Regions from separate parts of the Streptomyces sp. NPDC004658 genome, predicted to be linked through region 2. Evidence: predicted binding sites of a transcription regulator. Region 2 holds the regulator's gene; the other holds the start of a gene.
The links. Region 2 encodes HrcA, which represses chaperone genes, less so after heat shock. Its sites were predicted from a motif close to TTNGCACTCNGNNNNNCNGAGTGCNAA; they were not measured.
Positions count from the first base shown of each region.

Region 1: a site for HrcA is predicted at 4,581-4,607, ahead of groL (chaperonin GroEL). Genes of this name have one in related genera too.

Region 1 covers NZ_JBEXKG010000058.1:18,774-29,770, reverse strand. Annotated here, with positions in the region: gene murQ (N-acetylmuramic acid 6-phosphate etherase) at 1-791, shown strand, start outside; gene ABZV94_RS20910 (hypothetical protein) at 840-1,412, shown strand; gene ABZV94_RS20905 (NADH:flavin oxidoreductase) at 1,441-2,568, opposite strand; gene groL (chaperonin GroEL) at 2,795-4,417, opposite strand; gene ABZV94_RS20895 (cold-shock protein) at 4,716-4,919, opposite strand; gene ABZV94_RS20890 (ubiquitin-like small modifier protein 1) at 5,369-5,644, opposite strand; gene thrC (threonine synthase) at 5,793-7,076, opposite strand; SAM riboswitch class I at 7,094-7,234, opposite strand; gene ABZV94_RS20880 (glucosyl-3-phosphoglycerate synthase) at 7,365-8,309, shown strand; gene ABZV94_RS20875 (trehalose-6-phosphate synthase) at 8,384-9,823, shown strand; gene otsB (trehalose-phosphatase) at 9,885-10,739, opposite strand; gene ABZV94_RS20865 (DUF3263 domain-containing protein) at 10,824-10,997, opposite strand, start outside.
Region 2 covers NZ_JBEXKG010000033.1:47,572-58,568, forward strand. Annotated here, with positions in the region: gene ABZV94_RS14710 (AMP-dependent synthetase/ligase) at 1-1,745, shown strand, start outside; gene ABZV94_RS14715 (SpoIIE family protein phosphatase) at 1,933-3,753, shown strand; gene hemW (radical SAM family heme chaperone HemW) at 3,781-5,013, shown strand; partial or broken gene ABZV94_RS14725 (Uma2 family endonuclease) at 5,074-5,576, shown strand; gene ABZV94_RS14730 (DUF3097 domain-containing protein) at 5,554-6,369, opposite strand; gene ABZV94_RS14735 (MBL fold metallo-hydrolase) at 6,437-7,159, opposite strand; gene hrcA (heat-inducible transcriptional repressor HrcA) at 7,322-8,338, shown strand; gene dnaJ (molecular chaperone DnaJ) at 8,339-9,475, shown strand; gene ABZV94_RS14750 (nitronate monooxygenase) at 9,576-10,652, shown strand; gene ABZV94_RS14755 (16S rRNA (uracil(1498)-N(3))-methyltransferase) at 10,649-10,997, shown strand, end outside.

The sequences.
Region 1 (10,997 bases), on a different contig from region 2:
CCGCCGCCGTGGCGACGCAGCTGCCGCGGATCGCCGCCGCCGTCGACGCGGTCGCCGCACGCATGGGCCGGGGCGGGCGGCTCGTCTACGCCGGGGCCGGGACCGCCGGCCGGCTGGGCGTGCTGGACGCCTCCGAGTGCCCGCCCACCTTCGGCACCGGGCCCGACCAGGTCGTCGGCCTGATCGCGGGCGGTCCCGCGGCCATGGTCACCTCCGTCGAGGGCGCGGAGGACTCCGAGGAGCTGGCCCGCCGGGACCTGGACGCGCTGAAGCTCACCCCGGACGACACCGTGGTCGGCGTTTCCGCCTCCGGCCGCACCCCGTACGCGGTCGGCGCCGTCGCGCACGCCCGGTCGCTCGGCGCGCTGACCATCGGCCTGGCTTGCAACGAGGGAAGCGCCCTGGCCGCCGCGGCCGAGCACGCCATCGAGGTCGTGGTGGGCCCGGAGCTGCTCACCGGCTCCACCCGGCTGAAGGCGGGCACGGCCCAGAAGCTGGTGCTGAACATGCTCTCGACGATCACGATGATCCGGCTCGGCAAGACGTACGGGAACCTGATGGTCGACGTGCGCGCCTCCAACGACAAGCTCCGGGCCCGCGCCCACCGGATCGTCGCCCTGGCCACGGGCGCGAGCGACGCCGACATCGGCAAGGCCCTCACGGAGACCGGCGGCGAGGTGAAGCACGCGATCCTGACCCTCCTCGCGGGCGTCGACGGCCCGACGGCGTCCCGCCTGCTGGAGGAGTCCGGCGGGCACCTGCGCACGGCGCTGACGCACGCGGCACGCTGACGGGCCGTGCGGTCAGGGCACCATGGAGGGGAGGAGGCACCCACCGACATGAACCACGCCCAGCTCACCGCCCTCGGACGGGCTCTCCGGCTGCTCGGGGAGCACGGGGAGGCCCTGACCGCCGACACGCCGGACGCCCGGCTGCACGAGATCAAGGACGACCTGCGGCGGGCCCTCGACCTGCTGGACGACACCGTCACCACCGCCGCGCCCGCCACCCGCTGCCCCGAGCACCCGCAGGGACCCGTGGACGAGAGCGCGCCCGACCTGTGCCTGCTGTGCGAGACCCGGCGCCGGGCCGCCCGCCGGTCGGAGTTCCAGGGCGGCAGGCCCCGGCCGGGCGAGCCGGCCCGCACCGCACCGTCCCGCTACGGCGTGCGCGGTGACCGGCCGCAGGCGCAGCAGCGGTGGCTGCCGGAGCTGTGGAACGGCCAGGAGTGGCAGCTGTGCGGGACGCCGCGACGGGACCGGCACGAGGCGGAGGCGTATCTCGCCGCCCAGCGGCGCGGGTCCCGGCCCGCCATGGCGTACCGGCTCGTGCACGAGTTCACCGACTACGAGGTGCTGCGGGTGTGGGGGACGCCGGTACGGGTCGACATCGAGCCGATGGGCAACCTCTAGCGGCCGGCGGCCCCCGCGGGAGCCGCGGTCAGCTCAGGGTCTTCAGCGCCGCCGCGTCGTACGGCTTCAGCTCGTCGAACCGGTCGGAGAGCACCTTGGCCGCCCACTCGGGGTCCTGGAGCAGGGCGCGGCCGACGGCCACCAGGTCGAACTCGTCGGCCTCCAGGCGGTCCAGCAGGTTGTCGATGCCCTTGACCGGGGAGCCCTCGCCCTGGAAGGCGTTGATGAAGTCGCCGTCGAGGCCGACCGAGCCGACCGTGATGACGGGCTTGCCGGTGATCTTCTTCGTCCAGCCGGCCAGGTTCAGGTCGGAGCCGTCGAACTCGGGCAGCCAGTAGCGGCGGGTGGAGGCGTGGAAGGCGTCGACGCCTGCCGCCGCGAGCGGGGTCAGGATGGCCTCCAGCTCCTCGGGGGTCTCGGCGAGCCGGGCGGTGTAGTCCTGCTGCTTCCACTGCGAGTAGCGGAAGAGGATGGGGAAGTCCGGCGACACCGCCGCGCGCACGGCGGCCACGATCTCGGCGGAGAACCGGGTGCGGGCCACCGGGTCGCCGCCGTAGGCGTCGGTACGGCGGTTGGTGCCCGCCCACAGGAACTGGTCGAGCAGGTAGCCGTGGGCACCGTGGATCTCCACGCCGTCGAAGCCGATGCGCTCGGCGGCGGCAGCGGCCTCGGCGAACGCGGCGACGACGTCGTCCACGTCCGTCTGCGTCATCGCCTTGCCGGTGGGCTCGGCACCGGCGGTCACCAGGCCGGAGGGGCCGACGGCGGGCGCGTCCGGGAAGGGGGCGTCGCCCTGCTTGCGGACCATGCCGATGTGCCACAGCTGCGGGACGATGGTGCCGCCGGCCGCGTGCACGTCCTCGGCGACCTTCGCCCAGCCCGCCAGCTGCTCCTCGCCGTGGAAGCGCGGGACGCGGTCGCTCTGGCCGGCCGACGGGTGGCCCACGTAGGTGCCCTCGGTGACGATGAGGCCGACGCCGGCGGCGGCCCGGCGGGCGTAGTAGGAGCGCACGTCCTCGCCCGGGACACCGCCCGGGGAGAACATGCGGGTCATGGGCGCCATCACGATCCGGTTCGGCACGGTGAGGCCGTTCAGCGTGATCGGACGGGACAGGACGCGGGCCGCGCGGGAGGCGGGAGGCGTGGTGACGGTCACGTGGGGGGCTCCTCGTGAGTCGACGGGGTGGACCGGCTGGTATGTGCGCACGCATTGTTGCAGCCACTTAAGTAAACACCGTCCACCGGCCCGCGTCCCCGTCCGGCCCGCGACCCCTCGCGTGATACCGGACACCCTCCCGGCACACGCCGAGGGCGGCGCCCCCAGCCGGTGGCTGGGGGCGCCGCCCTCGGTCCGCAGGACAGGCGACCGACCGTCAGGCCGATCAGAAGTCCATGTCACCGCCCGGCATGCCGCCGCCGGCCGGGGCCGCGGCCTTCTCCGGCTTGTCGGCGATGACGGCCTCGGTGGTGAGGAACAGCGCGGCGATGGAGGCGGCGTTCTGCAGCGCGGAACGGGTCACCTTCGCCGGGTCGATGATGCCCTCGGCGACCAGGTCGACGTACTCGCCGGTCGCGGCGTTCAGGCCGTGGCCCGGGGTCAGGTTGCGCACCTTCTCCACCACGACGCCGCCCTCGAGGCCGGCGTTGACGGCGATCTGCTTCAGCGGGGCCTCCAGGGCGATGCGCACGGCGTTGGCGCCGGTCGCCTCGTCACCCTCCAGCTCCAGCTTCTCGAAGACCTGGGAGGCCTGCAGCAGGGCCACGCCACCACCGGCGACGATGCCCTCCTCGACGGCCGCCTTCGCGTTGCGGACGGCGTCCTCGATGCGGTGCTTGCGCTCCTTGAGCTCCACCTCGGTGGCGGCACCGGCCTTGATGACCGCGACACCGCCGGCGAGCTTCGCCAGGCGCTCCTGCAGCTTCTCGCGGTCGTAGTCGGAGTCGCTGTTCTCGATCTCGGCGCGGATCTGGTTGACACGGCCGTTGACCTGCTCGGAGGAGCCGGCACCGTCGACGATGGTGGTCTCGTCCTTGGTGATGACGACCTTGCGGGCGCGGCCCAGGAGGTCCAGGGTCGCGTTCTCCAGCTTGAGGCCGACCTCCTCGGAGATGACCTCGCCGCCCGTGAGGATGGCGATGTCGCCGAGCATGGCCTTGCGGCGGTCACCGAAGCCCGGGGCCTTGACGGCGACGGACTTGAAGGTGCCGCGGATCTTGTTGACGACCAGGGTCGACAGGGCCTCGCCCTCGACGTCCTCGGCGATGATCAGCAGCGGCTTGCCCGACTGCATGACCTTCTCCAGCAGCGGGAGCAGGTCCTTGACCGAGGAGATCTTGGAGTTGGCGATGAGGATGTAGGGGTCCTCCAGCACCGCCTCCATGCGCTCCATGTCGGTCGCGAAGTAGGCGGAGATGTAGCCCTTGTCGAAGCGCATGCCCTCGGTGAGCTCCAGCTCCAGACCGAAGGTGTTGCTCTCCTCGACGGTGATGACGCCTTCCTTGCCGACCTTGTCCATGGCCTCGGCGATCAGCTCGCCGATCTGGGTGTCGGCGGCGGAGATGGACGCGGTGGAGGCGATCTGCTCCTTGGTCTCGACGTCCTTCGCCTGCTCCAGCAGGGCGGCGGAGACGGCCTCGACGGCCTTCTCGATACCGCGCTTCAGAGCCATCGGGTTGGCACCGGCGGCGACGTTGCGCAGGCCCTCCTTGACCAGGGCCTGGGCGAGCACGGTCGCGGTGGTCGTACCGTCACCGGCGACGTCGTCCGTCTTCTTGGCGACTTCCTTGACCAGCTCGGCGCCGATCTTCTCGTACGGGTCCTCGAGCTCGATCTCCTTGGCGATGGAGACACCATCGTTGGTGATCGTGGGGGCGCCCCACTTCTTCTCGAGGACGACGTTGCGGCCCTTGGGGCCCAGCGTCACCTTCACGGCGTCCGCGAGCTGGTTCATGCCGCGCTCGAGGCCGCGCCGCGCCTCCTCGTCGAACGCGATGATCTTGGCCATGTGAAGTGGTCCCTCCAGGACTGGGGGTGATTCCTTCGGACCGCGCCCGCGCCCGCGACGGACGGCTCGCCGGCCTCGTGGTTCCTTGCCCCACCCGGCCCGCGGGCCTCACCGACCCGGTCCTTCGCTGTCACTCTCACCTTCAGAGTGCTAACGCCAATGATTAGCACTCGGCATGGTCGAGTGCAAGCGCCTCGGCGAGTGGGAGGCCCGCGTCAGCCGCACGCGAACAGCGGAACCGGGCACGGCGAAGGGCCCGCACCCTCTGCGAGGTGCGGGCCCTTCGGACAAGAAACGTTCAGGCGGTGACGCGAACCATGTCGGCCTGCGGACCCTTCTGGCCCTGCGAGATCTCGAACTCGACCCGCTGGCCCTCTTCCAGGGTGCGGTAGCCGTCCATCTGAATCGCGCTGTAGTGGACGAAGACGTCCGCACCACCGTCGACCGCGATGAAGCCGTACCCCTTCTCCGCGTTGAACCACTTGACGGTGCCCTGAGCCATGCCTAACTCCCCTATTACTGGCCCTTGCACAGATCCACACTTCGCGGACCCGGGTCAGACCTCACCCCCCAACTGGTCGGGGGCGTGCGCCGGAACGCGTCGACCGCGGCTGAATGTATCTGTCCAACTGCCGTCTGCAACAGGTCAATCGGACGAGAATTCTGGACGCGAGCGGTCCGGAATCTGGTGAGAATTCGCCCGAATTCAGGGCAAGTCGGGCCCCATAAAAGCCACAAAAGCCGCAGAGAACCCGCACACTTTGGCTACTTCTTGTCGGGCGGGCGGCATGAAATCCAGGGCCCGCGACCCGAAGGCCGCGGCCGTGTTCCCCAACTCTACCGCGCTCAATCACACAGAATTGCCCCCTCCGCTTCTCTCACGGAGGGGGCAATCGGATGAACGGTCGGTAACCGAGATTACCGATGGTAATGAGCGCGCGGATCCTCGGCTCAGCCGCCGGCGACGGCCGGGATGATCGAGACGCCGGCGCCGTCGGGGGTCGCCGTGTCCAGGCCCTGCTCGAAGCGGACGTCGTCGTCGTTGACGTACACGTTGACGAACCGGCGCAGCTTGCCCTGGTCGTCCAGCACGCGCGCGGCGATGCCCGTGTGGTTCTTCTCCAGGTCGGCGATGACCTCGCCGAGCGTGGCGCCCTCGGCGGCGACCTCGGCCTGACCGCCGGTGTAGGTGCGCAGGATGGTGGGGATGCGAACGGTCACGCTCATGCGGTGGGACCTCCGGTCGGGTTCACGGGTACGGCGGAGCGGCGCCCCGGGGGCGCGGGGCTGGGATGCGGCTGGGGCTGCCACCGCGTGGGCGCGACCGGCCCCCACCGGCCCGCGGGCCGCGCCCGGTCTCGCGGCGGAGCGCCTGTCATGCGAGGCCGGCCTCTCGGAAGGAGTCCAGGGTCGGGCGGATGGTGGCGGTGAGGCCGGTCCCGGCCACCGCGTCCAGGGTCTTCAGGCCGTCGCCGGTGTTGAGGACCACCGTGGTCTTCGCCGGGTCCAGCACACCCGCCTCCAGCAGCTTGCGGGTGACGCCGACGGTCACGCCGCCGGCGGTCTCCGCGAAGATGCCCTCGGTCCGCGCGAGCAGCTTGATCGCGTCCACGACCTGCTCGTCCGTCACGTCCTCCACGGCACCCCCGGTGCGGCGCGCGATGTCCAGGACGTACGGCCCGTCGGCCGGGTTGCCGATGGCCAGGGACTTGGCGATGGTGTTCGGCTTCTGGGGCCGTACGACGTCGTGTCCGGCCTTGAAGGCGGTGGAGACCGGGGAGCAGCCCTCGGCCTGGGCGCCGAAGATCTTGTACGGCCTGTCCTCGACCAGCCCCAGCTTGATCAGCTCCTGGAGCCCCTTGTCGATCTTCGTGAGCTGGGAGCCGGAGGCGATCGGGACCACGATCTGGTCCGGCAGCCGCCAGCCGAGCTGCTCGCAGATCTCGTACGCCAGGGTCTTGGAGCCCTCCGCGTAGTACGGCCGCAGGTTGACGTTGACGAAGCCCCAGCCCTCGCCGGCCGGGTCGCCGATCAGCTCGGAGCAGAAGCGGTTCACGTCGTCGTAGTTGCCCTCGATGCCGACGAGTTCCCCGCCGTAGACCGCGGCCATGACGACCTTGCCCTGCTCCAGGTCGTGCGGGATGAACACGCAGGAGCGGAAGCCGGCCCGGGCGGCGGCGGCACCGACCGCGCCGGCCAGGTTGCCGGTGGAGGAGCAGGACAGCGTGGTGAAGCCGAAGGCGCGGGCGGCCTCCAGGGCCTGGGCCACGACCCGGTCCTTGAAGGAGTGGGTCGGGTTGCCGGAGTCGTCCTTCACGTACAGACCGCCGGTCACGCCCAGCTCGCGGGCCAGGTTGTCGGCCTTGACGAGCTGGGTCCAGCCGGGGTTGAGGTTCGGCTTGCCGGCGACGTCCGCCGGGACCGGCAGCAGGGGCGCGTAGCGCCAGATGTTCGCGGGGCCCGCCTCGATGCGGCGGCGCAGGTCCTCGGTGTCGTAGGCGGAGAAGTCGTAGGCGATCTCCAGCGGGCCGAAGCACTCTTCGCAGGCGAAGACCGGGCCGAGCGGCACCCGATGACCGCACTCGCGACAGCTCAGGGCCGCTGCGGGGCCGAGGTCGACCGTGGATTCGCTGGTGGTGGCAACTGTCTGCACAGCCATGGAGGCGAGGCCCTTTCTCCTCATCTTCCTCACGACGCACCTCGCCGTGAGACGGAATTGGCACCTTCCCTGGCCGTGAGCCTCGCGCGAACGAGTCCGGATCAGGGGGGTTGCCGGGGCTTCATCGGGCCGTGTCCCTCTGCCCCTCTGGATGAGCGGTATGCGGTTGTGAACGCACATGACCCCCGACATGCGATGGTCATCGGCGTTGTTCAAGACTGTAACCGACGGCCGGGACAGTTGAGATAGTCGTCCGAACCGCGAGACACGAGTGAGGAGCCACAGACTGTGCTGGAAGAAGTCGAGCGCTGGCTGACCACCCGGTCCTGGTCCGTGGCCGATCGCCCGCTGCACCAGATCCTCGCCGCCAAGCAGCGCACGGGCCAGACCATCAGCGTCGTCCTGCCCGCGCTCAACGAGGAGGAGACCGTCGGCGACATCGTCGCGGTGATCCGGCACGACCTCGTCGAGCAGGTGCCGCTCGTCGACGAGATCGTCGTCGTCGACTCCGGCTCCACCGACCGCACCTCGCAGGTCGCCGCGCGCGCGGGTGCCCGGGTCGTCCACCGCGACGACATCCTGCCGCGTATCCCGGCCGTCCCCGGCAAGGGCGAGGTGCTGTGGCGGTCGCTGCTGGTGACCGGCGGGGACATCGTCTGCTTCATCGACGCGGACCTCAGGGAGTTCTCCTCCGACTTCGTCTCCGGGATCGTCGGCCCGCTGCTCACCGACCCGGACGTCGACCTGGTCAAGGCGATGTACGACCGCCCGCTCGGCGGCAGTGCCGGGCAGGGCGGCCGGGTCACCGAGCTCATGGCCCGCCCGCTGCTGAACATGCACTGGCCGCAGCTGGCCGGGTTCGTGCAGCCGCTCGGCGGCGAGTACGCGGCCCGCCGCACGCTGCTGGAGCAGCTGCCGTTCCCCGTCGGCTACGGCGTGGAGCTGGGCATGCTGGTGGACGCGCTGCACCTGGTGGGCCTGGACGCGCTGGCCCAGGTCGACGTGGGCGTGCGCAGGCACCGGCACCAGGACGGGCAGGCGCTCGGCCGGATGGCCGCCGCGATCTACCGCACCGCCCAGCTGCGGCTGGCCCGCGGCCATCTGATCCGGCCCGCGCTGACCCAGTTCGAGCGGGGCGAGGAGGGGTTCGAGCCGCGCACCTACTCGGTGGACACCGAGGAGCGGCCGCCCATGGTGGAGATCGCGGAGTACGCCGAGCGGAAGGTGGCGTGAACGGGCCGTATACGGTCGGCCCGCCGGGCGGGCCGTACGTTTGAGCGGTTCGGGGCCGGGCTAGGTTGAGGCGTATGGCTTCCACGCTCGATGCTGCGCAAAAGGCTCAGGTGCTGGTCGCGTCGAACCGCGGCCCGGTCTCCTATCAGGTGGGCGAGGACGGCTCGCTGCACGCCCGGCGGGGCGGCGGCGGGCTGGTCTCGGGACTGTCCGCCATCGGGTCGGACGCGGGCTCGGTGTGGGTGTGCGCCGCACTCGGCGACGGCGACCGTGCGGCCGTCCGGCGCGCGGACGGCGGGCTGCTGCCGGCCGAGGACACCGGCGGGCAGCGGGTGCGGATGCTCGACATCGACGCGACCGTGCACACCGAGGCGTACAACGGCATCGCCAACTCGGTGCTCTGGTTCGTCCACCACATGCTGTACCAGACCCCGCTGGAGCCGGTCTTCGACGCCGGCTTCCGGCGGCAGTGGGCCTCCTACGAGGCCTACAACCGGGCGTTCGCCGAGGCGCTGGCCGAGGAGGCGGCCGAGGGCGCGGCCGTACTGATCCAGGACTACCACCTGGCCCTCGCCCCCCGCATGCTCCGCCAGCTCCGGCCCGACCTGCGCATCGGCCACTTCTCGCACACCCCGTGGGCGCCGCCGGACTACTTCCGGCTCCTGCCCGACGACATCGCGGCCGAACTGCTCAGCGGCATCCTGGGCGCAGACCGGGCGGCGTTCCTCACCCGGCGGTGGGCGGACGCGTTCATCGACTGCTGTCACGAGGTCCTCGGGCCCGGCATCCCCTCCGGCACCCGGATCGGGGTGCACGGGCTGGGCGCGGACGCGGACTTCCTGCGCAAGCGGGCGCACGAGCCGGACGTGGACGAGCGGATGGCGGCGCTGCGGGCGGAGATCGGAGAGGGCCGCAAGACGATCGTCCGGGTGGACCGGACCGAGCTGTCCAAGAACATCGTGCGCGGGCTGCTGGCGTACGAGCAGCTGCTGGAGGACCACCCCGAATGGCGGGAGAAGGTCGTCCACGTGGCCTTCGCCTACCCCTCCCGGCAGGACCTCGCCGTGTACCGCGAGTACACCGCGCAGGTGCGGCAGGTCGCGGACGAGATCAACGAACGGTACGGCACGCCCGGCTGGACCCCGGTCGTGCTGCACGTGAAGGACGACTTCGCCCGCTCCCTGGCCGCGTACCGGCTGGCCGACGTGGCGCTGGTGAACCCCATCCGGGACGGCATGAACCTGGTCGCCAAGGAAGTCCCGGTCGTCTCCGACCAGGGCTGCGCGCTGGTGCTGTCGCGGGAGGCGGGGGCGTCCGAGGAGCTGGGCGAGGACGCCTTCGTGGTGAACCCGTACGACATCGCGGGGACGGCCCGCGCCCTGCACGAGGCGCTGAACCTGCCGGCGGACGCGCGGGCGGAGCGCTCGAAGCGGCTGGCCGCCGCCGCGACCGCGCTCCCGCCCGCCCGGTGGTTCCTCGACCAGCTGGCGGAACTGGCCCCCCGGCCGAACTGAACGGCCACCGCCCGCCACAGGCCACGCGTGGTGCCGGCTCGGCTCCCGCCAGGGCGTCGGGTCAGCCGGCGGCGCCAGACCCGCCGCCCAGCTGAACGGCCAGCGCCCGCAGCAGGCCGACGACGCCCTCGGGACCGTCGACCACCAGGTCGGCCCGGTCCGCCAGTTCCGTGACCTCCGTGCTGCCGCTGCACACCAGCAGGCCGGGGACGCCGTTGGTACGGAGCTTCTCGATCGCGGCGAAGGCGGGGAGGTCGCCCAGGTCGTCACCGGCGTAGACGACACAGCCGGCCCGGACGGTGCGGGCCTGGTCGAGGAGGGCCACGCCCTTGTCCATGCCCGGCGGGCGCAGTTCCAGGACCATGCGGCCGGGCTCGACGATCAGACCGTGCCGGGTGGCGAGGTCGGCGAGGGGGGCGCGCAGGGCCTCGAACGCCGCCTGCGGGTCGGGGGCGCGGCGGGTGTGCACCGCGAGGGCCCGGCCCTTCTCCTCGATCCACGTGCCCTCTTCGGCGCCGGCGCGCTCCAGCACGCCCGGCAGCTCGGCGCGGACGGCGGCGACGCCGGGGTGCGGGGGCGGCGCGGTGACCTCGCCGGTGGCCGCGTCCCAGCGCTCTGCGCCGTAGTGGCCGAGGACGGTGAGGTGGTCCAGGCCGGGGACGCCGGCGAAGCCGCCGTACCGGACCGCGACCTCGGGCGGGCGGCCGGTGATCACGGCGACGGAGGCGACCTCGGGGGCGAGGGCGGCGAGGGCGGGCACGGCCCCGGGGTGGGCGCGGGCCTGCTCGGGGTCGGCGACGATCGGGGCCAGCGTGCCGTCGAAGTCCAGGCCGATCAGGGCGGTGCGGGGCTGCGCGAGCAGGGCGGCGAGGCCGTCCTGGCCGGCTTGCGTGCGCGGGGTCGGCAGAGCGTCCATACCGCGACACTATCCAGCTCCGGGTGGCTCACGCCTGGGTTCCGGTGCCTCACGCCCCGGGCTCGCCGGGAGGCGGCCCGGCACTCAGCGTTCCGCGCGTCTCGTCTCCCGGATCCGGCGCAGGCGGTTGACCGTGACCGGGTCGTGGGCCAGGGCCCGCTCGTCGTCCAGGAGGGCGTTGAGGAGCTGGTAGTACCGGACGGGGGACAGATCCAGCTCCTCGCGTATCGCGCGCTCCTTGGCGCCGGGGCCGGGGAA
Region 2 (10,997 bases):
CCGACGACTGGAAGTCGCTCAGCTGGGCGCAGGCGGCCGACCGGGTGTACGCCATCGCGGCCGGGCTCATCGACCTGGGCGTCCAGCCCGAGCAGCGGGTGGCGCTCGCCTCCTCCACCCGTGTCGAGTGGATCCTGGCCGACCTCGGCATCATGTGCGCCGGCGGTGCGACGACGACCGTCTACCCGCAGACCAACGCCGACGAGTCCGCGTTCATCCTCTCCGACTCCGAGAGCCGGGTGCTGATCGCCGAGGACGCGGCCCAGCTCGCCAAGGCCGTCGAGAAGCGCGCGGAGCTGCCGGATCTGACCAAGGTCGTCGTCATCGACCCGGCCGGCGTCGAGACGGACGACTGGGTGATCACCCTGGCCGAGCTGGAGCGGCGCGGCACCGCCTACCTGGAGCAGCACCCGCAGCTGATCAAGGAGCGGGTCGACGCGATCACCAAGGACCAGCTCGCCACCCTCATCTACACCTCCGGCACCACCGGACGCCCCAAGGGTGTGCGGCTGCCGCACGACAACTGGGCCTACATGGCGAAGGCCATCGCCGCGACCGGCCTGGTGACCATGGACGACGTGCAGTACCTGTGGCTGCCGCTGGCGCACGTCTTCGGCAAGGTGCTCACCTCCGGACAGATCGAGGTCGGGCACGTCACCGCCGTGGACGGCCGCGTGGACAAGATCATCGAGAATCTGCCGGTGGTGCAGCCGACGTACATGGCGGCCGTACCGCGCATCTTCGAGAAGGTCTACAACGGCGTCGCGGCCAAGGCCCGCGAGGGCGGCGCGGCCAAGTACAAGATCTTCCAGTGGGCCGCCGAGGTCGCCCGCGAGTACGCCAAGGCCAGCCAGGACAACTTCCGGCGCACCGGCACCGCCTCCGTGCCGTTCGGGCTCGCCAGCAGGCACAAGGTCGCCGACACCCTCGTCTACGGCAAGCTCCGGGAGGCCTTCGGCGGCCGGCTGCGCGCCTGCGTCTCCGGTGCCTCCGCGCTCTCCCCGGAGATCGGCTACTTCTTCGCCGGAGCCGGCATCCACATCCTGGAGGGCTACGGCCTCACCGAGACCTCCGCGGCCTCCTTCGTCAACCCCGGTGAGGCCTACCGCACCGGCACGGTCGGCAAGCCGCTGCCCGGCACCGAGGTCCGCATCGCCGACGACGGCGAGATCCTGCTGCGCGGCCCCGGCATCATGGAGGGCTACCACAAGCTGCCCGAGAAGACCGCCGAGGTGCTGGAGTCCGACGGCTGGTTCCACACCGGGGACATCGGCGAGCTGTCGCCCGACGGCTACCTGCGCATCACCGACCGCAAGAAGGACCTCATCAAGACGTCCGGCGGCAAGTACGTCGCCCCGGCCGAGGTCGAGGGGCAGTTCAAGGCGGTGTGCCCGTACGTCTCCAACATCCTGGTGCACGGCGCCGACCGGAACTACTGCACCGCCCTCATCGCCCTGGACGAGATCGCGATCCAGGAGTGGGCGAAGGAGAACGGGCTGGAGGGGAAGTCGTACGCCGAGATCGTCGCCGCGCCGCAGACGGTGGAGATGGTCGACGGGTACGTGCGGCAGCTCAACGCCGGGCTCCAGCGCTGGCAGACCATCAAGAAGTTCCGGCTGCTGCCGCGGGACCTCGATGTGGAGCACGGGGAGATCACGCCGAGCCTGAAGCTGAAGCGGCCGGTGGTGGAGCGGGAGTACAAGCACCTCATCGAGGAGATGTACGCGGGGACGAAGGAGGCGTAGAGCGGGGCCGGGACCGCCGGCGGCTGCGCGTGCGCCGTGGTCGGTCGCGCTCCCGCGGCGGAGCCGCAGGGTGGCGCGGCCCCCGCCCCGTTCCTGCTCACCCACGCCCGAAACGTTCCGTCTTCTGGTCACTTCCGTGACTCAGTGCTTATAGGTGCCCTCCGTCTGTCACCCTGACCGCATGGATATGGCGGCCATACCCACGCAGCGGGAGAGCGGCGTCCAGCCCGGTGAGACGACGGGGCGGGCCACGCTGCCCGGGAGTCCCCTCGCCCCGGGCTCGGCCCGCGCGCTCGTGCGGGCCGCGCTGGACGGGATGCCCGGGGTCTGCGCGCGGCTCGCCGACGACGCCATGGCCGTCGTCAGCGAGCTGGTCACCAACGCCGTCGTGCACGCCGGCACCGAGGTGCACGTCGAGTGGCGGCTGGAGGACACCGGCGCGCTCGTCGTCGAGGTGCGCGACCAGCACCCGTCCCGTGCCCCGCGGGACGCCACGAGCGGCGAGGCGCCGTACGACACCCCCGAGTACGGGCGCGGCCTGCGTCTCGTCGCCACCCTCGCCGAGTCCTGGGGCGTCACGTACCGCACCGGTGCCAAGACCGTCTGGGCGCGGCTGCCCCCGGGCGGCAGCGAGGCCCTGGACGGACCCGGCCCCGACCCGGCCCTGGAGGTCGCCGAGGACCTCGCCCCGCAGCCGCATCGCGCCGAGGGCGACCGGGACTGGCTCGGCCGCGGCGCCCTGTCCTTCCTCGCCGAGGCCTCCGACCTGCTCGCCGGCCAACTGGACGAGAACCTGGTCGCCGCGCTCACCGGCCAGCTGATCGTGCCCCGGCTCGCGGACTGGTGCGCGGTCTGGCTGGAGGACGAGGCGACCCTCCGCGGCGGCGCCGCCGGCGGGCCCGCCCGGGTCTGGCACGCCAGCGAGGCCCGCATCGAGGAGCTGCGGTGCGCCCTGGAGAAGGAGCCGCCGTGCCCGCCGGGCGGGCTGCGCTCCGGTCCCGAGCCCTACCCCTGGCCCGGCCACGCGCTGGGCCCGCAGGGCACCCACGGGACGGCGCTGTCGTACCGGCTCATCGCGGGCGGCCGGCCGCTCGGCACGCTGGTCATCGGCCGGTGCGGGCTGACGGGCTTCCCGGACGAGGTGACCGGGCTGGTGGAGGACCTCAGCCGCAGGGTCGCCCTGGCCATCGGCGCGGCACGGCAGTACGCCCGCCAGGCCACCATCAGCGCCGTCCTCCAGCGCGGCCTGCTGCCCGGCGCCGTCGCCGAGATCCCCGGCGTGCGCAGCGCGCTCGTCTACGAGCCCTGCGACAAGGGCGGTCCCAGCGGCGACTTCTACGACCTGTTCCCGGCGGGCGACGGCCGCTGGTGCTTCGCCGTCGGCGACGTCCAGGGCAAGGGCCCGGAGGCCGCCGTGGTGATCGGCCTCGCCCGCCCCTGGCTGCGCCTGCTGGCCCGCGAGGGCTACCGGGTCGCCGACGTCCTGGACCGCCTCAACCAGCTCCTCCTGGACGACGCCACCGAGGCCGCCGACGCCGCCGCCCGCGCCCTGGTCGCCGTCGGCGGGCGGCCCCTGGCCACCGGGGAGGGCCCGCAGACCCGCTTCCTGTCCCTCCTGTACGGCGAGCTGACGCCGTACGACGGCGGGGTCCGCTGCACCCTCGCCTCCGCCGGGCACCCCCTGCCGCTCGTCCTCAGCCCCGACGGCACCGTGCGCACCGCCGCCCGTCCGCAGACCCTCCTCGGCGTGGTCGAGGACGAGACCTACACCAGCGAGACCCTCGACCTGCGCCCGGGCGACAGCCTGCTCTGCGTCACCGACGGCGTGACCGAGCGGCGCTCCGGCACCCGGCAGTTCGACGACGGCGACGGCCTCGCCCGCGCCCTGTCCGGCTGCGCAGGGCTCGGAGCCGAGCGGATCGCTGAAAGGATCCGCCGCCTGGTCCACGACTTCGGCGGCGGCCTGCCGGAGGACGACCTGGCCCTGCTGGTGCTCCAGGCGGAGTAACGCCCGCGGTGCTGGACAATGGAAGGCATGCCTTCCGCACTCCCCGACGGCGAGCCCGTCCCCGCCGACGGCGCGCTGCCCGCGCAGGCGCTCACCGGGGCCGCCGCCCGCCCGCTCGGTTTCTACCTGCACGTCCCGTACTGCGCGACCCGCTGCGGCTACTGCGACTTCAACACCTACACCGCGACCGAGCTGCGCGGCACGGGCGGGGTGCTGGCCTCCCGGGACAACTACGCGGACACGCTGACCGACGAGGTCCGCCTGGCCCGGAAGGTGCTGGGCGACGACCCGCGCGAGGTCCGCACGGTGTTCGTCGGCGGCGGTACGCCGACGCTGCTGGCCGCCGACGACCTCGTACGGATGCTCGCGGCGATCCGGGACGAGTTCGGGCTGGCACCGGACGCGGAGATCACCACGGAGGCGAACCCGGAGTCCGTCGACCCCGCCTACCTCGCCACCCTCCGCGAGGGCGGCTTCAACCGGATCTCCTTCGGCATGCAGAGCGCCAGGCAGCACGTGCTGAAGGTCCTCGACCGCACCCACACCCCCGGCCGCCCCGAGCGCTGCGTCGCGGAGGCGCGGGCGGCGGGCTTCGAGCACGTCAACCTCGACCTGATCTACGGCACGCCGGGGGAGAGCGACGACGACTGGCGGGCGTCCCTGGAGGCCGCCCTGGGCGCCGGACCGGACCACATCAGCGCCTACGCGCTCATCGTGGAGGAGGGCACCCAGCTCGCCCGCCGCATCCGCCGGGGCGAGATCCCGATGACCGACGACGACGTCCACGCCGACCGGTACCTGATCGCCGAGGAGACCCTGAGCGCGGCGGGCTTCGACTGGTACGAGGTCTCCAACTGGGCCACCTCCGGGGCGGGCCGCTGCCTGCACAACGAGCTGTACTGGCGGGGCGCGGACTGGTGGGGCGCGGGCCCCGGCGCCCATTCGCACGTGGGCGGGGTCCGCTGGTGGAACGTGAAACACCCGGGCGCGTACGCGGCGGCCCTCGCGGCGGGGCGTTCGCCGGGTGCCGGGCGTGAGCTGCTGTCCGAGGAGGACCGGCGCGTGGAACGCATCCTGCTGGAGCTGCGGCTGCGGGAGGGGGTCCCGCTGTCCCTGCTGAAGGAGGAGGGGCTCGCGGCGTCCCGGCGCGCGCTGGCGGACGGGCTCCTCCAGGAGGGGCCGTACGAGGAGGGGCGGGCCGCGCTGACCCTGCGCGGGCGGCTGCTGGCGGACGCGGTGGTGCGGGACCTGGTGGACTGATCAACCCCGGCGGGTGGATCCCCCCGGAACGCCGGTTCGGTCCCTAACCTGGTTCGTGGGCTGCCGCCGTGGGACGCGGCGGATGTGGAGGCCACGGAGATGACCGCTGTGGACGAGCTGCACACACAGCGGCAGATGCCCCTTGAGCGGTGGTACCCCCTTCAGACCCAGGACGTCGACATCGCCGGTGAGTCGAGCGAGCCGGTGCCGGACCTGGTGGTCATCTCGCCCGACGTCCTGCCGGGTTCGGGGCGGCTGTTGCCCAGTCGGCTGATCACGATGGTGCTGGAGGTCGTCTCGAAGTACAGCGCGTCCACCAGGATTACGTGGTCAAGCGCTCGATCTACGCGGCGGGGAAGATCCCTGCCTACCTCGTCGTCGACCCGATCATGGCCCAGTGCGTTCTGCTGACGAAGCCGGCGGGCCAGGGGGAGGACGCCGACTACCTCAGCCAGGAGATCGTCAAGTTCGGCGATCCGGTGCCCCTGGAGGTTCTCGGGGTCGAACTGGACACCACCGAGTTCGGAACGTTCCCCGACGTCAGGCCCCACCGCTACCCGTGACGAAGTCGATCAGCTCCTCCACCCTGCCCAGCAGCTCCGGCTCCAGGTCCTTGTAGGAGCCCACCCGCTTCAGGATCGCCTGCCACACCGCCCCGGTGTTCTCCGCCGGCCAGCCCAGCGCCCGGCACACCCCCGTCTTCCAGTCCTGCCCCTTCGGCACCGCCGGCCACGCCTCGATGCCCAGCGACGCCGGCTTCACCGCCTGCCAGATGTCGATGAACGGGTGGCCGACGACCAGCGCGTGCTCGCTCGTCACCGACTGCGCGATCCGCCACTCCTTCGTCCCCGGCACCAGGTGGTCCACCAGGACGCCCAGGCGCGCGTCCGGGCCCGGGGCGAAGGACTCCACGATCGACGGGAGGTCGTCCACGCCCTCCAGGTACTCCACGACCACGCCCTCGATCCGCAGGTCGTCGCCCCACACCTTCTCGACCAGCTCGGCGTCGTGCCGGCCCTCCACGTAGATGCGGCCGGCGCGGGCCACGCGCGCGCGTGCCTGGGGGACGGCGACCGAGCCGGACGCCGTGCGGGTGGGACGTGCCGGGGTCGAGGAGGCGGGGCGGACGAGCGTCACCACCCGGCCCTCCAGCAGGAAGCCGCGCGGCTCCAGCGGGAACACCCGGTGCTTGCCGAAGCGGTCCTCCAGGGTCACCGTGCCCGCCTCGCAGCGGATCACCGCGCCGCAGAACCCGGTGCCGGGCTCCTCCACCACCAGACCCGGCTCGGCCGGGACCTCCGGTACGGGCTTGGGCTTCTTCCACGGTGGGGTCAGGTCGGCGGAGTACTGGCGCATTCGGATGACGATAGGAGAAGCCGCGCGGCGAGGCGTACGACACGCCGGAACCCCGGAGAAGAGCCGCTCAGATCACGCCGAACCGCGTTGCCAGGGCGTCCCGTTGGCGGCGGACGAACCCCGCGTCCACGACCGCCCCGTGACCGGGCACGTACAGCGCGTCCCGGCCGCCGAGCGCCAGCAGCCGGTCCAGCGCGTCCGGCCAGCGGGACGGGACCGCGTCCGGGCCGGCCTGGGGTTCGCCGGACTCCTCCACCAGGTCGCCGCAGAACACCACCTCCGGGTCGCCCGGGACCAGCACGGCCAGGTCGTGCGCGGTGTGGCCGGGGCCCACGTTGGCCAGCAGCGCCTGGCGGCCGCCGCCGAGGTCGAGCGTCCACTCGCCGGAGACCGCGTGCCGGGGCGGGACCAGCGCGTCCACCGCCTCGTCGGCGTCGGCCACCGGCAGCCCGTTGCGGATCGCGTCCAGCCGCAGGTCCGCCCGCTCGTACGCGAACACCGCGTCCAGGCCCACCGCCCCGTACACCTCCGCCCCCGCGAACACGGCGGCGCCGAAGACGTGGTCGAAGTGGGGATGGGTGAGCGCGAGATGGGTCACACGGCCGCCCGCCAGCCGCTCGGCCCCGGCGCGCAGCCGGGCGCCCTCCGCGAGGCTCGAACCGGCGTCCACGAGCAGTGCCGTACCCTCGCCCAGGACCAGCCCCACCGTGCAGTCCCAGCCCGGGAGCCGGCACCGGCCCACCCCGGCGGTCAGCCGCTCCCACCCCAGCTCTTCCCAAGTCACGGTCATACCCGCGACGCTAGCGGTACGAGCCGGTACGGCGGCCCGACCTTGCCCTGGGTGTACCCGGCAGCCGTACACTGGGCCGGGGAACGCTGGCACTCGCGAGGGAAGAGTGCCAGGCGGACGACCCGGAGGGACGAGGGGACGACGTGCTGGAGGTGCGCGCGAATGCTGAGTGAACGCAGGCTTCAGGTACTGCGCGCCATCGTCCAGGACTACGTGGGCACCGAGGAGCCGGTCGGTTCCAAGGCGCTCACGGAGCGGCACAACCTCGGCGTCTCCCCGGCGACCGTCCGCAACGACATGGCGGCCCTGGAGGAGGAGGGGTACATCGCCCAGCCGCACACCAGTGCGGGGCGGATCCCCACCGACAAGGGCTACCGGCTGTTCGTGGACAAGCTGGCGGGCGTGAAGCCGATGACCGCGCCGGAGCGCCGGGCCATCCAGAACTTCCTGGAGGGCGCCGTCGACCTCGACGACGTCGTGGCCCGGACCGTGCGGCTGCTCGCCCAGCTCACCCGGCAGGTCGCCGTCGTGCAGTACCCGTCCCTGACCCGGTCCACGGTCCGGCACGTGGAGCTGCTCTCGCTGGCTCCCGCGCGCGTGATGCTCGTGCTGATCACGGACACCGGCCGGGTCGAGCAGCGGATGGTCGACTGCCCGGCGCCGTTCGGCGAGGCGTCCCTGGCGGATCTGCGGGCGCGGCTGAACAGCCGGGTCGCCGGCCGCCGGTTCACGGACGTGCCGAAGCTGGTCGAGGACCTCCCGGAGGCGTTCGAGCCGGAGGACCGCGGTACGGTCTCCACGGTGCTCTCCACTCTTCTGGAGACACTCGTGGAGGAGAACGAGGAGCGGTTGATGATCGGCGGCACCGCCAATCTGACCCGCTTCGGGCATGACTTCCCCCTCACGATCCGGCCCGTCCTGGAGGCCCTGGAGGAGCAGGTCGTGCTCCTCAAGCTCCTCGGCGAGGCCAAGGACCCGGGCGTGACCGTGCGCATCGGCCACGAGAACGCCCACGAAGGACTCAACTCCACCTCCGTCGTGTCGGTCGGCTACGGTTCGGGCGGCGAGGCGGTTGCCAAGCTCGGCGTGGTCGGACCGACCCGCATGGACTACCCGGGAACGATGGGAGCGGTACGCGCAGTGGCACGGTACGTCGGACAGATCCTGGCGGAGTCGTAAGTGGCCACGGACTACTACGCCGTTCTCGGCGTGCGCCGCGACGCGTCGCAGGATGAGATCAAGAAGGCGTTCCGCCGGCTCGCGCGCGAGCTGCACCCGGACGTCAACCCGGACCCGAAGACCCAGGAGCGGTTCAAGGAGATCAACGCCGCTTACGAGGTGCTGTCGGACCCGCAGAAGAAGCAGGTCTACGACCTCGGCGGCGACCCGCTGTCCCAGTCGGGCGGCGCGGGCGCGGGCGGCTTCGGGGCCGGCGGCTTCGGCAACTTCTCCGACATCATGGACGCGTTCTTCGGTACGGCGTCGCAGCGCGGGCCGCGCTCGCGCACCCGCCGCGGCCAGGACGCGATGATCCGGATCGAGGTCGAGCTGGACGAGGCGGCCTTCGGGACCACCAAGGACATCCAGGTCGACACCGCCGTCGTCTGCAACACCTGCAACGGCGAGGGCGCGGCGCCCGGCACGTCCGCCCAGACGTGTGACATGTGCCGCGGCCGGGGTGAGGTCTCCCAGGTCACCCGGTCCTTCCTGGGCCAGGTCATGACCTCCCGCCCGTGCCCGCAGTGCCAGGGCTTCGGCACGGTCGTCCCGACCCCGTGCCCGGAGTGCGCCGGCGACGGCCGGGTGCGCTCGCGGCGGACGCTGACCGTGAAGATCCCGGCCGGTGTCGACAACGGCACGCGGATCCAGCTCGCCGGTGAGGGCGAGGTCGGCCCCGGCGGCGGCCCGGCGGGCGACCTGTACGTCGAGATCCACGAGCTGCCGCACCCGACGTTCCAGCGGCGCGGCGACGACCTGCACTGCACGGTCACGATCCCGATGACGGCGGCGGCCCTCGGCACGAAGGTGCCGCTGGAGACGCTGGACGGCCTGGAGGAGGTCGACATCCGGCCCGGCACCCAGTCCGGCCAGTCGATCCCGCTGCACGGCCGGGGCGTGACGCATCTGCGCGGCGGCGGCCGGGGCGACCTGGTCGTGCACGTCGAGGTGACCACGCCGACCAAGCTGGACCCGGAGCAGGAGCGGCTGCTGCGCGAGCTGGCCAAGCTGCGCGGCGAGGAACGGCCGCAGGGCCAGTTCCAGCCCGGTCAGCAGGGGCTGTTCTCACGGTTGAAGGACGCGTTCAACGGGCGCTGAGCGGTGACGTACGGGGCGCCTCGGCACCCCGTATGCCACGGGCCTATGCCGGGGGATGCCCGGATTCGGACTTGTACGGAGGACGTGACACCATGCGGTCATGTCCTCCGCGCTGACCGATCTCTTCCCCCACCCGATCGTGCAGGCCCCCATGGCGGGCGGTGTCTCCGTCCCGCAGCTCGCCGCCGCCGTCTCCGAGGCCGGTGGCCTCGGGTTCCTCGCCGCCGGGTACAAGACCGCCGACGGCATGTACCAGGAGATCAAGCAGCTGCGCGGGCTCACCAGCCGCCCCTTCGGCGTGAACCTGTTCATGCCCCAGCCCGAGCACGCCGAGTCCGGGGCCGTCGAGGTCTACGCGCACCAGCTGGCCGGCGAGGCCGCCTGGTACGAGACCGAGCTGGGTGACCCGGACAGCGGCCGGGACGACGGCTACGACGCCAAGCTCGCCGTCCTGCTCGACGACCCGGTACCGGTGGTCTCCTTCCACTTCGGCGTGCCGCGCCGCGAGGTGTTCGACAGGCTCCGCCGCGCCGGCACCTTCACCCTGGTCACCGCCACCACCGCCGAGGAGGCCCGCGCGGTCGAGCGGGCCGGGGCCGACGCGGTGATCGCGCAGGGCGTGGAGGCCGGCGGACATCAGGGCACCCACCGGGACCTCCCGGAGAACGACGGCGCCGGCATCGGCCTGCTGTCGCTGGTCGCGCAGGTCCGCGAGGCCGTGCGCCTCCCGATCGTCGCCGCCGGCGGCATCATGCGCGGCGGCCAGATCGCCGCCGTCCTCGCGGCGGGCGCGAGCGCCGCCCAGCTGGGCACCGCGTTCGTCGCCACCCACGAGTCCGGTGCGCACCCCCTGCACAAGCGGGCGCTGACCGACCCGCTGTTCCCGCGCACCGAGCTGACCCGCGCCTTCACCGGCCGCCCGGCCCGTGCGCTGGTCAACCGCTTCCTGCGCGAGCACGGCCCGTACGCCCCCGCCGCCTACCCCGAGGTCAACCACCTCACCGCGCCCCTGCGCAAGGCCGCCACCAAGGCCGAGGACGCGCAGGGCATGGCCATGTGGGCCGGGCAGGGCCACCGGATGGCCCGGGAGCTGCCCGCGGGCCGGCTGGTGGAGGTGCTGGCGGCCGAACTCGCCGAGGCCCGGACAGCGTTGTCGGCCCAGGGCGGTCCCCGATGACCGCGCCGGTGTTCGTCGTCGACTCGCTGGAGGGCGTGGGCCCCGGCTCGGTCGTCGACGTCCAGGGCCCCGAGGGACGGCACGCGGTCTCCGTACGGCGGTTGCAGCCGGGCGAGCACGTGGTGCTCACCGACGGCAGGGGCCGGGGCGCGGCCGGGGCCGTCGTCAGCGTGTCGGGGAAGGACCACCTGGTGGTCGAGCCCGTCGAGTTCCCGGTGGAACCCGAGCCCAGCCCGCGCATCACCGTCGTCCAGGCCCTGCCCAAGGGCGACCGCGGCGAGCTGGCCGTGGAGACGATGACGGAGACCGGCGTCGACGCGATCGTGCCCTGGCAGGCCGCCCGGT